4 regions of the Cyanobacterium sp. genome follow, and region 1 is predicted to be linked to each of the others. Evidence: predicted binding sites of a transcription regulator. Region 1 holds the regulator's gene; each other region holds the start of a gene.

Region 1 (3,217 bases):
GTACGCTTGAGGGGAGCAGTAGCTTCCACATGATGAATCATATCGAGGATGCCACCCACAGCAGAAGAAGCGAGGGTACGAATCGGGCCTGCTGATATGGCATTTACCCTCACATTTTGAGGACCTAATTCCGCCGCTAAATAACGGACACTCATTTCTAGGGCAGACTTAGCAATACCCATAACATTATAGTTGGGAATTACCTTTACCCCCCCTAGGTAAGTAAGAGTCACAATACTAGCCCCGTCAGTTAATAACGGTTTGGCCGCTTGAGCAAGACTGGTGAGAGAATAGGCACTAATATCAAGGGCGGTTTTAAAACCATCCCGGGAGGTGTTGCTAAAATCCCCCGTTAAATCATCCTTTTGAGCAAAAGCTAAACAGTGAATAAGAATATCAATCTTGCCCCATTTTTCCTTGATTTCGTTGAAAGTTTCTGCAATTTGGGCATCATCTTGGACATTGCAGGGTAAGAAAATACTGGGGTTGAGGGGTTCTACCAATTCTCCCACTTTTTTTTGAAAACGTCCTTTTTCATCGGGAAGGTAGGTAACACCGATGTTTGCCCCTGCCTTGTGCAGTTGTTGGGCAATACCCCAAGCAATGGAGCGATTATTGGCAATGCCCGTAATGAGGGCGTTTTTTCCTGTTAAATCTAACATAATGAATAAATTTTATTGATTGAAATAAAAGACTATGATCTGTAAAACCGATTAAACGATAAAATGGTTATCTAGTTTACACTTAAGCTATTTTCTTATAGAAAGCGTCATTTGCACGATCAATTATTAAATATTAATTACCATATATGCAACCAATACCCACTCAAGAGCAACCCCTCGCCTCGGTGTTTCGTCAGATAGGGGGCGGAATGTATAACCCTGTGATGGAAAAGTTTGAACGGGGTAAGACAATCTTTTTCCCTGGAGATCCTGCGGAAAGGGTATATTTTTTAGTCAAGGGCGCTGTGAAATTGTCTCGTTTATATGAGGCTGGGGAAGAGATTACCGTGGCTCTTTTACGGGAAAATAGTGTTTTTGGGGTTCTATCTTTGATTACAGGACAAAAGAGCGATCGCTTTTACCATGCCGTAGCATTTACCCCCGTGGAGTTACTATCCGCCCCCATTGAGCATTTCCAACGTTCTTTACAGGATAATCCTGAATTGTCTCGTCTCATGTTACAGGGTTTATCTTCTCGTATTTTACAAACGGAGATGATGATTGAAACCCTTGCTCACCGTGATATGGCTTCTCGTTTGGTTAGTTTTTTATTAATTCTTTGTCGTGACTTTGGCATCCCTAGCCTTAATGGTATCACCATTGATCTCAAATTGTCCCACCAGGCGATCGCCGAGGCCATAGGCTCTACCCGTGTTACTGTCACCAGACTATTAGGAGAGTTGCGACAAGATGGCATGATTTCCATTACCAAGAAAAAAATCACCGTCCATAATCCCGTAGCCCTAAGTCAACAGTTTGCTTAAAAAAACTTCTTTTTTCCTAACCACAGAAATCAAGCAATTTTCATTTATATATATTCAAAAAAAATAGGGTGGACATTGCCCACCCCATCAAATTAAATTACACAGATGTTAACTCTTTTTGAGCCTTAACTTCAGGATTTTCCGCCTCGGATGGAGGTACTACCTGCCAGAATTTAGGTAGATATTCCGACCAATTATCAAGGATTAATTGACCTTTTTTGCTACCTGTCTTCTCAACATGGTTAGTAATCAACCCTTTTAACTGAGCTTCCCCTTCAGGGGTAGAAATGCGCTGGATAGAAACAATTTCGGGGTTAACCTTCGCTTCAAAATTGCCCTCTTCATCAAGGAAGTAACCTAAACCGCCAGTCATACCAGCGCCCACATTACGCCCAACACTACCGAGGACAACGATTAAGCCCCCTGTCATGTATTCACAACAGTGATCTCCTGCCCCTTCAATGACCGCCGTAGCCTTGGAATTACGCACCCCAAAACGTTCCCCTGCTCGTCCATTGGCATACAATTCGCCCCCCGTAGCACCATATAAACAGGTATTACCGAGGATGACGTTATCAGAGGCCTCAAAGGTGGCATTGCTAGGAGGTACAATGACAATCTGTCCGCCGTTGATGCCTTTACCTACATAGTCATTAGCTTCCCCTTCGAGGTGAATATTCATCCCTTGAACGTTGAAAGCTCCAAAACTCTGTCCGCAAGTACCCTTAAAGTTGAGGTTTAGCTGTCCTTTAAAGCCGTAATCTCCATGTTGTTTGGCAATTACCCCCGCAATTCTTGCACCTACGGAGCGATCGGTATTTATGATCTTAATCTCTTTAGTAACGGTGCCATGGGTGTTAATAGCGTCGGTAATGGTACTATCCGCCAAAATTTCATCATCTAAGACATTACCGTTGGTGTGGGTATCGCCATGGTTTAACCAGTCACGATTAGTTTTGGTATCAGGGAGATTGGTTAAACAGTCTAAAACGAGAGCCTTGGTTTTGGCTAGTTGGGCAGACTGACGATAGGTTAATAAGTCACCCCGTCCAATGATTTCGTTTAAACTGCGGTAGCCTAATTTAGCAAGGATAGAACGCACCTCTTCGGCGATGAAGTAGAAGAAGTTAACCACATCCCCCGGTACCCCAGAAAAACGTTTACGGAGTCTTTCTTGTTGGGTGGCAACCCCCACGGGACATTGGTTGGTGTGGCAGACGCGCGCCATAATACAACCTTCGGCAATCATGGCAATACTACCAAAGCCATATTCTTCAGCGCCCATCAACGCCGCCATGATAATATCCCAACCTGTTTTTAAACCACCGTCGGCACGGAGTAAAACCCGATCGCGCAGTTGATTTTCCAACAGGGTGCGGTGTACTTCGGTAACCCCCAATTCCCAAGGACATCCAGCGTGTTTGATGGAACTTAGGGGAGATGCACCCGTACCACCATCATGACCAGAAATTTGGATTACATCGGCGTTGGCTTTGGCTACCCCGGCGGCAATGGTACCGATACCGATTTCGGCTACTAATTTTACCGATACGTTAGCGGTGGGGTTAATTTGATGTAAGTCGTGGATTAACTGGGCTAAATCCTCGATGGAGTAGATGTCATGGTGAGGGGGAGGAGAAATAAGGGTAACACCGGGTTTGGAACGGCGTAACATGGCGATATATTCGCTCACTTTTTTCCCGGGTAGTTGTCCCCCTTCTCCCGGTTTTG
Region 2 (3,217 bases), on a different contig from region 1:
CCACTCGGTAGGGCTTTTCCCTCACATATTCCAATACCCTAAACCTTTGTTGTCCTAAAGTAAGAACTTTCATGCGATCATCTGGTAAACGTTCAAAATGGATAATCTCCGCACAACAACCAATATTCGCAATTTCCCCATTAGTCGGATCGATCATTAATACTCCAAAACGGCGATCGTACTCTAAAATGGTATTCATCATCATACGATAACGAAATTCAAAAATATGTAGAGGTAACGGGCGCCCCGGGAATAAAACCACTTCAGGCAGAGGAAACAATGGTAATTCTCTAACAGCGATGGAAGATGATGTCATAGTTTTAAGTTTTGTTATGCTCTTTTTTCTAATTTAACGGATTTTGAACACTATTAGAGAGTTTATTCTGCTTATTTCCTAGGGTTTGATGAAAAAGTGAAACGGTGGGGAGTCGCAAAAAAAAGGGACGCAACCTAAAATTACGCCCCCTAAAACCTAAATTTCCAAAAGAATTTTACACATCATAATATAAAGCGAACTCATAGGGATGAGGACGGAGACGTAAGGGGTTAACCTCCGTGTCTAACTTATACTCGATCCAATTTTCGATAAATTCCATGGTAAATACACCACTATCGATTAAGAAATCATGATCTTTTTCCAACGCTTCGAGCGCACCTTCTAAAGATGCAGGGGTAGAAGGAATTTTGCTCAACTCCTCAGGGGATAAATCATAAATATCCACATCCAAAGGCTCTCCTGGTTCAATTTTATTTTTGATACCATCAATACCAGCACAAAGCATGGCAGCAAAAGCAAGGTAAGGATTACAGGTAGCATCAGGACAACGGAATTCTAAACGCTTGGCTTTGGGGTTATCTCCACACAAAGGAATACGCACAGAAGCAGAGCGATTACCTTGAGAGTATGCCAAGTTTACAGGGGCTTCAAAACCTGGTACAAGACGCTTATAGGAGTTGGTGCTGGGGTTGGTAAAAGCAAGGAGGGCAGGGGCATGTTTGAGAATACCACCGATGTAGTATAAAGCCATATCACTCAAACCTGCATATTTATCTCCAGCAAATAAAGGCTTACCTTCATTCCAGATAGATTGGTGGGTGTGCATCCCAGAGCCATTATCGTTAAACAAGGGTTTGGGCATGAAAGTGGCACTCATACCGTATTTTTTAGCTACGTTTTTAATGACATATTTGTAAGTCATCAAGTCATCGGCCGCCTCTACCAAAGTACCAAATTTGAAACCTAGTTCATTTTGTCCCCCAGTGGCTACCTCATGGTGATGTTTTTCGATGGGTACACCACATTCTGCCATGGTTAATAACATTTCCGTACGAATGTCTTGCATGGTATCGGTGGGAGATACGGGAAAATATCCTTGTTTGTAACCGGGTTTATAACCTAAGTTACCCCCTGCCTCTTCCCTACCAGAGTTCCAGCGCCCTTCAACGCTATCTACATAATAATATGCTTTGTTTTCGGTTTGGTCGAATCTAACATCATCAAAGAGGAAAAATTCCGCCTCAGGACCAAAGTAGGCAGTATCACCAAGACCAGTGGAAGCTAGGTAGTCTAAGGCTTTGTAGGCAATGCTACGGGGATCTCTGGAGTACCATTCCCCTGTGCGAGGTTCTTTGATACGACAAATCATGCTGAGGGTAGGCTCTTTGTAGAAAGGGTCGATCCATGCGGTGTCGGGATCTGGTACCATTGCCATATCGGAGTCATTAATGGCTTTCCAACCACGAATACTAGAACCGTCAAAGGGTACACCTTCGGTAAAAGAGGTTTCGTCTATTTGATCATAGTAAAATGTACAGTGTTGCCATGTACCGGGTAGATCGATAAATTTGAGATCAATCATCTTAATCCCGTTGTCTTTGATCATTTGTAAGACTTCTTGGGGAGTTTTAGCCATTAATAAATTCTCCTAATAGTTTTTAATGAAATATCCTTCTCAAAGGTATTATCCTAAGTATTCTCTTGATTTCGTTTTGTAACTTTTTATACCAACTAAATTATAATTTGCTTTAAATGTCAATTTTTTTTTTAAGCAATAGATATTAGTGAAAGTTTATTTTAGGGAGGAATACCTTATGTATTTAGGGATTCTAAACTATAATTTATTTTCTTATTTTTTTCAAGACTTTATTTATGGGGCTTTTGCTATTTTTTTTGTATTTAACTATTTGAATTATTTTTGCATAAGGAATTGTTCAACATTTACTGGGGGCAAGGGGGTTAAACCCCCTGTGATATACAATATTTTTAGTTTTGGGGAAGTCGCTATTATTTGCCTACGGCGGAGGTTAAAACTTCGTTCCCTGTTTTGGTAATAAGTACATCGTCTTCTATTCTTACGCCAATGCCTTTCCAATGGTCGGGAATTTCGGGTTGTCCTTCGGCGGGGGTGATGTAGGGAGAGATATAAATCCCCGGTTCGACGGTGAGAACGTTTCCTGCTTGCAGGATTTGCCAGTTTTCTTGGTCTTGTTTATAGTTCCCTACGTCATGGACATCTAACCCTAGCCAGTGTCCTGTACGGTGCATATAAAAGGGTTGATATTTGTTCTCTTTAATAATTTCTTCGGTGTCTCCTTGGAGTAGTTTTAGCTCTTTTAGTCCTTCTACTAATACTTCTACGGCTTTATCATGGTATTGGTTATAGGTGTTTCCTGGTTGTACCTGTGCGATCGCACTTAATTGGGCTTCTAAGACCAAATCATAGATGGCTTTTTGTTCGGGGGTAAAATTACCTGAAATGGGGAAAGTACGGGTAATATCGCCATTGTAGTAGCCAAAACTAGCCCCCGCATCAATGAGCAGTAAATCTCCCTCCTCCATTCGGCGGTTATTTTCGATGTAATGTAAGACACAGGCATTAGCGCCCGAGGCAACGATGGAAGGATAGGCAGGGCCTTCACAACCAAAAGAACGAAAAATATACTCAATTTCCCCTTGAACTTCGTACTCATAACGGCCGGGGGCAGCAAATTCTTTCGCCTTGATGTGAGCCTTTGCAGAGATGGAAGCCGCCTTGCGAAGCATTTCAATTTCCGTGGCACTCTTGACCATCCGTAGGGGGTGTAAAATATAGTTAGAATCCTCCATAGCCTTCGGCCCATAACCATTACGAGGATATTTACCCACCAACCGTTGCCAATGGTGGAGGATTTTTTGGTTAAACTCTTGATCCCTTCCTAAATGGTAATAAATGCGATC
Region 3 (3,217 bases), on a different contig from region 1:
TAACACTTAAAACCATTGGATTAGATGCTCTTAAATTCAAGACCATCTAGGTAGGCTTGGGGATCTTCTGGATCGAAGGTCGTACCATCAAAAAAGGTTTCTACCCCCCTAGAAGGACTACTGGGAATTTGATCTGCGGGGGTCCCGATGGCTTCGGCTGCTTCTCTCCACAGATCTTCTCTGTTGACTTCATCCACAAGGGCTTGGGTGTCCGTATCGGCGGGAATATAACCCCAACGAATATTTTCGGTCAAAAACCATAAATCATGGCTCTTGAAGGGGTAGGAAGCGTCATCACGCCAAAATTTCATGGCATATTCAAAGTTTTCTTCAACTCTACCAGTACCAAAGTCGATGTTTCCTTTAGATCTTTCGACGATGTCTTCAAAGGGTACTCTAAACCATTTGTTTTGGGATACGATTTGACACATTTCCTCAACGTTTTCGGGGCGATCGCACCATTGTTGAGCTTCTAAAACCGCCATCAATAAAGCACGGGTTGCTTTAGGATTTTGATCTACCCAATCTTTACGCATGGCAAAGGCTTTTTCTGGATGATCATTCCATAATTCCCCTGTAACTAGAGCAGAATATCCTTCCCCTTGCCCTACTAACTGAGCATTCCAAGGCTCTCCCACACAGAAAGTATCCATGGTGTTAGTTCTCATATTTGCCACCATTTGTGGAGGGGGTACAGGTACCACGGAGGCATCGCTATTAGGATTAATACCATTGGCAGATAACCAATAACGCATCCATAAATCATGAGTCCCCCCGGGGAAAGTCATGGCGGCAGTAAAGTCTCTACCGTCTGCATTGGCTTGAGCTACTGCTTCTTGTAGTTTATCTGGGGTTTGTAAACCGATGTCAGGGAAAGCATTACTTACAGAAATTGCTTGACCATTGGTATTAAGACGAGCCAAAATATACATGGGTACAGGTTGATTTGTGGTAGTACCCAAGGTCATTTGATAGGGCATGGGGGTTAAAATATGGGCGCCATCAATACCACCACCCGCCGAACCTAATTCAATATTATCCCTAGTGACGGGCCAAGAGGCTTGTTTTAATACCTCTACATCGGTCATGCCATATTTAGCAAAAATTCCTTTTTCAAGGGCAATAATCAAGGGAGAAGCATCGGTAAGGGCGATAAAACCAAACTTGGCAGAAGTGGTTTCGGGAGCATTATCTCCCATGTCAATGGTTTCTACTTGTTCGACGGTGGTTGTGCCATTGTCTGCACCGCAACCATGTAATATTGCTGCTCCTACGGCGGTTAAACCACTGGTTACGAGGAATTTTCTGCGGGATAATCTACTCATTTTTGTTCGCTAAGTTAAGAGATATTAATTAAATCGTTATTAAATTTATATTTTCTTTACAATTATTTCTCGGTATCCGTTGTTACCGTATGCAGTTTTATATGAGTTAAATGCTAAGATAAGATGACAAAAGTGCATAACCTAGGGGCGTTATGTTAATGGAGAATTAAGCAGACACCGTTGGGAATAGTAATTTTTGGGTGTTTTTTGACCCTTGTACTATGTAGCTCTTGATAATTCTACTTTTTGATTTATCTAGTATCTATTAAAATGGTTAGCGTTTTAGTTTAAGAATATTTGGCTTTAAATAAACTCAATTTTCGCTGTTTCTAAAATAAAATTCTTTATAAAATTTTAAATATTTACTACAATATTGAGGTGTTAACCTATGGTGTAAAAATCATGATTAAAATATTGTCCAAAATAATAAGTTAATTTTAATGTTTCGTTTCACCACAATCCCCATTTCTCGGAGTGGTCTCTATGGGCGATCGCTCATTCTATTTATCCTAAGCTCGACTATTATTGCGTCATACCTACTCAATATTACTGAACAAGAATCTCCCTTTTCTTGCATCATACTGGCTTTTACGGGTATTCCTTGCCCGGGATGCGGACTAACAAGATCATTTCTAGCCATGGCCCATGGCAGTATTTGGGATTCGTTTTATCATCATTTATTTGGTCCTTTATTATTTATTGCTTTTATTATTTCTTCCCTTCATCTATTGTTAGAAATTTTAACTAAAAAAAAGCTCAAATCCTTCTATCTAAAATTAGCACAAAACAAAAAGTTACAATACTTGATTTTATTTTCAATTTTGATCTATTATTTGAGTAAACTTGTCTTTCTTTATAGTACGGGAGAGTTGACAGAAAGTTTTTTCTCATCTCCTTTAGCAAATCTGCTTTATAAATAATAGTAAAAATCTATCAATATTAGGAAGAAAATAATGAGTGAATTTAACGCATCGGAAGCTCAAAGTAAAAAGATGGCCGCTGGTATTTGTGCCATTCTTTTAGGTTCTTTTGGAATACATAAATTTATCCTTGGTTACAATCAAGAAGGAATTATTTTACTCTTAGTTACTTTGCTTACCTGTGGTTTTGGTGCCGCCATAACATCAATTATTGGTATTGTAGAGGGGGTAATTTATTTAATGAAAACTGACGAGGAATTTTATAATCTGTACCTCAACGGTAAACAACCTTGGTTTTAGTAAATGAAAAGTTTAAAAATTAATAGTATTAGGACAAAACTTTTTCTTTTTATCTGTGGTGGTGGTTATCTAATATTTTTTTCTAGTTTAGATATTTCCTCTCCTTTTATAAAGTCTTATGTTGTCCTTTTACCTGTCCAGATATGTTTAATTGTGTACTTTTTATTGAGAAATAAAAATAAATAAAAATCTACCTCAGATAATTACTGGGGTCTTTTTTTATATAAAAAGTAATAATATAATTGATCCATTGTCAAATATTCTAATAATTTATTTAGGTTTATATGAAAGGAATTTATATTGTAGCTAACGATAAGGTAATTAATAATAGTATAGCTTTACTTAATAGTATTAGATTATATGACAAAGAAACTAATATTTTTTTGATTCCTTTTGATGATAAATATCAAGAAGTGGCAAAAGTTTTAAAAGAACGCCATGGGGTTAAATTATTTCCAGATTTAGACTTTGTTGATAATTTTACTACCAAAATTGCAAGTATTTTTGATCGTGATTTTTTAGCATTACCCAATAAAATGCGTAAGCTGGTGCAGTGGTTTGGCCCTTTGGATGAATTTTTGTATATTGATACTGATATTGTGGTTTTTGAAAAAATTATTGACAATTTAAAGTATTTGCAGGAGTACGATTTTTTAAACTGCGATTATCACT
Region 4 (3,217 bases), on a different contig from region 1:
AAAAACAAACAACCCCCAACACGAATGTTAGGGGCTACATTTGACCAAAACTAAAGAAATACCTTAGAATCTATCACGACGGTTTCCACCTTCTTCACGAGGCTTTGCTTTATTAACCTTCATTTGTCTGCCCATCCACTGAGCACCATCTAAAGTTTCGATTGCAGTTTCTTCTTCACTATCACTAGACATTTCTACAAAACCGAAACCGCGCATTCTTTTAGTTTCACGATCTACAGGTAAATAAACACGTTTTACTTGACCATAATCAGAGAAGACAGTTTGTAAATCTTCTTCTGTAACATCATAGGATAAATTCCCAACATATATGGACATAGACTTGCTCCAAAATCTTAATTTACACTAGGGCAACTGAGACGACGGACGTGACTCTTTCCATACTGTTCAAGGAATAACCTTACTATACTGGAATCAAACACTGTTACCGAAACGAACCTCAAATTAACACTAATTCTAATTTATCATATTACCCGTGTAATTGACAGAGGAAGATCATAGATAAACCAATGAATAATCGAGCATAAATCATTGATTATTGATAATAAGCAATTAATTTTTTTGACTTTTCAAATGATTTACTAAAGCCTGTAAACCCAATAAATAACTATCTACTCCAAAACCGCTAATTTGCCCGATGGAGATGGGAGCAATGTAGGAATGGTGGCGAAATTCTTCACGACGATATATATTGCTAAGGTGAACCTCCACCGTAGGAAGATTCACCCCTGTCAAAGCATCTCTGATAGCTACACTCGTATGAGTATAAGCCCCCGCATTAATCACAATCCCTTGATAATTTCCTAGAGCCTGATGAATTACATCGACTAAGTAACCCTCATGATTAGACTGAAAACAACTTATCTCAACCCCTATCTTTTTTCCTTGCTCCATAAGGAGTTTATTGACACCATCAAGGGTTAAGCTACCGTAGATTTCAGGTTCTCGTTGTCCCAAAAGATTAAGGTTAGGACCATGCAATACTAAGATTTTTAAGTCAGACACACTTTTCTATTAAGATAATTAACGATAGCCATTGGAACGACGATCTCTAACAGGAATAGGAATCAATTCTGGTTCAGGCTCGGCTTGTGGTCCAGCTAATGCTTCCACTAACTTTTGAGTCCACTCTTTGATTTTTTCGATGATTTTCTCTATTTGATCCATTAATAAAGAAGACTCCCATAATGCTTTTTGTCATTAAAACCATCATAACGTTTACTTTTTGTAAATGCAACTGAGGAAAACCTAGGGGTAATTTTTCCTACCAATTGATGGAAAATGAGATTTTTCTTTTTACTTGGATTTGTCTTCAATTAACAAGGGAGTTTCTTCTTTAAACTATTATCTATTAATTTTTTGTAATAATTGATACCGTTTTCTTTTAATAAAGGTAGAATTGAATTATAGAGTAAAAAAGCCTTTAAAACTGAGGATTAGAATTATGATGAATATAACCCGTAAAAATCAAATGAGAGCAGAAGCAGGAAAAGCATATAGAGATACCTTAAGAAAAAATTTGGAACACCGCCTAGAAGTTGCTAGAAGTCAAGGAAATCAAAAGTTAATTCAACAATTAGAACAAGAAGCTGCTTATTTACATCTTGCATAATTTTAATCAATATTTTTCTTTACATATCTACTTGAGCCTATCTATTGTTGGATAGGTTTTTATTTTTTATAAGAATTACTCACATATTAGAAAACATTTGATTTATTGGGGATATATAGATATATTGAACAGGTATCTGTATAAATAACAAATCATAAGAACATGAAACTAATGATGGATTCTCCACCAGACTTAAATGCTCTTAGTTTATTTGCTCAAGTGTCTGAAGTGCAAGAAGCATTACCAATTCCAGATGACGTAGTGAGTGCGCTTTTAAGTTTAGGAAAGGGGATATTAATTTTAATTGTTGGTTTAATTTTTGCCAATATTTTTAAGGGTTTTGTCAGAAAATCTTTGCATAAAACTGACATTGATAACCGATTAGCTGCTTTTATCATGGGTGACAATGCCGATGATGGAAAGAAAATTGAAACTGAAAAATGGATTTCAGAAATAGTCGGTTGGATTATCATCCTTTTTGTGGTGGTTGCTTTTCTCAATGCTTTGGAACTAAATTTGGTTTCTGAGCCTTTGAATGCCCTTTTAAATGAGGTGATGAGCTTTTTGCCCAATTTAGGGGGGGCGGCTATTATCCTTGTGGTGGCTTGGTTATTGGCTACGGTGGTGAAGTTAATCGTCATAAAAACTTTATCACAGTTTAATTTTGATGAGAAGCTAAACCAGCAGGTGCAAGAAGAAGATGGAGAGGTTGCCGACTCTAGTGGGGCTGATATTGCCATCGGTGATACCATCGGTAATACTCTTTTTTGGTTTATTATCTTACTGTTTTTGCCCTCTATACTAGGTATTTTAGGGTTAGATGGCACTTTACGACCTTTGGAGGAGTTGGTTAATGATATTTTGGGGGTTGTACCCAATGTATTTGCCGCTTTAATTATTGCTTTTATCGGTTGGATTGTGGCTCAAGTGGTGAAAAAGGTTGTTACTAATTTATTGAAAGCTAGTGGGGCTGATGCCATTGGTGCAAAATTTGGTATGTCCACTACTAATAAAAAACAGTCTTTATCCTATGTTATTGGCTCTGTGGTATATGTCTTAATCTTAATTCCTATTGCAATTACGGCTCTCGATGCCTTACAAATTCAGGCTATTTCTGTACCTGCGATCGCAATGTTGGATCAAGTTTTGGACATACTACCGAAACTATTTGCCGCTATTGTGGTTTTAGGATTTGGTTATTTTGGGGCTCAATATTTAGCGGAATTATTGGTTAATCTTTTAACTAATATAGGTTTCAATAACGTATTTGTGTGGCTAGGCATTACCCAAGGCGCCCCTGTGGTGATGGAGGAAAATCCTGAGGTAGAAAATAATTCCCTGACGAAAACCCCTGCTCAAATTGTGGGTATCATCCTTGTCATTGCCATTATGTTGGTGGCAACCATTACAGCGGTGGATATTTTACAAATTGAAGCGCTTAAGGAAGTTGTTGCTTTTATTTCCCTGTTGGCGGGGCAAGTATTAGTGGGGGTAATTATTTTTGCGGTGGGCTTATATTTTGCTAATTTGGTATATCGATTAGTGATTAATTCTGGTACCCAACAAGCTCAATTTTTAGCTCAGGTT

Evidence for each region. Region 1 encodes NtcA, which controls nitrogen genes in cyanobacteria. Its sites were predicted from a motif close to TTTGTANCNNNNGNTACAAA; they were not measured.
Region 2: glnA (type I glutamate--ammonia ligase) is a predicted target of NtcA. The motif match lies at 1,989-2,008, and genes of this name have one in related genera.
Region 3: ACXITR_RS08330 (CmpA/NrtA family ABC transporter substrate-binding protein) is a predicted target of NtcA. The motif match lies at 1,395-1,414, and genes of this name have one in related genera.
Region 4: pirA (arginine synthesis PII-interacting regulator PirA) is a predicted target of NtcA. The motif match lies at 1,377-1,396, and genes of this name have one in related genera.

The regions. Positions count from the first base shown of each region.
Region 1 covers NZ_JBSZCP010000013.1:80,131-83,347, reverse strand. Annotated here, with positions in the region: gene fabI (enoyl-ACP reductase FabI) at 1-662, opposite strand, end outside; gene ntcA (global nitrogen regulator NtcA) at 809-1,486, shown strand; gene gltB (glutamate synthase large subunit) at 1,584-3,217, opposite strand, start outside.
Region 2 covers NZ_JBSZCP010000018.1:101,627-104,843, forward strand. Annotated here, with positions in the region: gene ACXITR_RS02960 (LON peptidase substrate-binding domain-containing protein) at 1-316, opposite strand, end outside; gene glnA (type I glutamate--ammonia ligase) at 492-1,913, opposite strand; gene ACXITR_RS02970 (aminopeptidase P N-terminal domain-containing protein) at 2,285-3,217, opposite strand, start outside.
Region 3 covers NZ_JBSZCP010000041.1:7,592-10,808, reverse strand. Annotated here, with positions in the region: gene ACXITR_RS08330 (CmpA/NrtA family ABC transporter substrate-binding protein) at 21-1,325, opposite strand; gene ACXITR_RS08325 (DUF2752 domain-containing protein) at 1,766-2,245, shown strand; gene ACXITR_RS08320 (TM2 domain-containing protein) at 2,279-2,545, shown strand; gene ACXITR_RS08315 (Npun_R2821/Npun_R2822 family protein) at 2,830-3,217, shown strand, end outside.
Region 4 covers NZ_JBSZCP010000029.1:8,109-11,325, forward strand. Annotated here, with positions in the region: gene ACXITR_RS05100 (MFS transporter) at 1-31, shown strand, start outside; gene ACXITR_RS05105 (RNA recognition motif domain-containing protein) at 64-336, opposite strand; gene aroQ (type II 3-dehydroquinate dehydratase) at 571-1,023, opposite strand; gene ACXITR_RS05115 (hypothetical protein) at 1,042-1,185, opposite strand; gene pirA (arginine synthesis PII-interacting regulator PirA) at 1,466-1,630, shown strand; gene ACXITR_RS05125 (mechanosensitive ion channel) at 1,793-3,217, shown strand, end outside.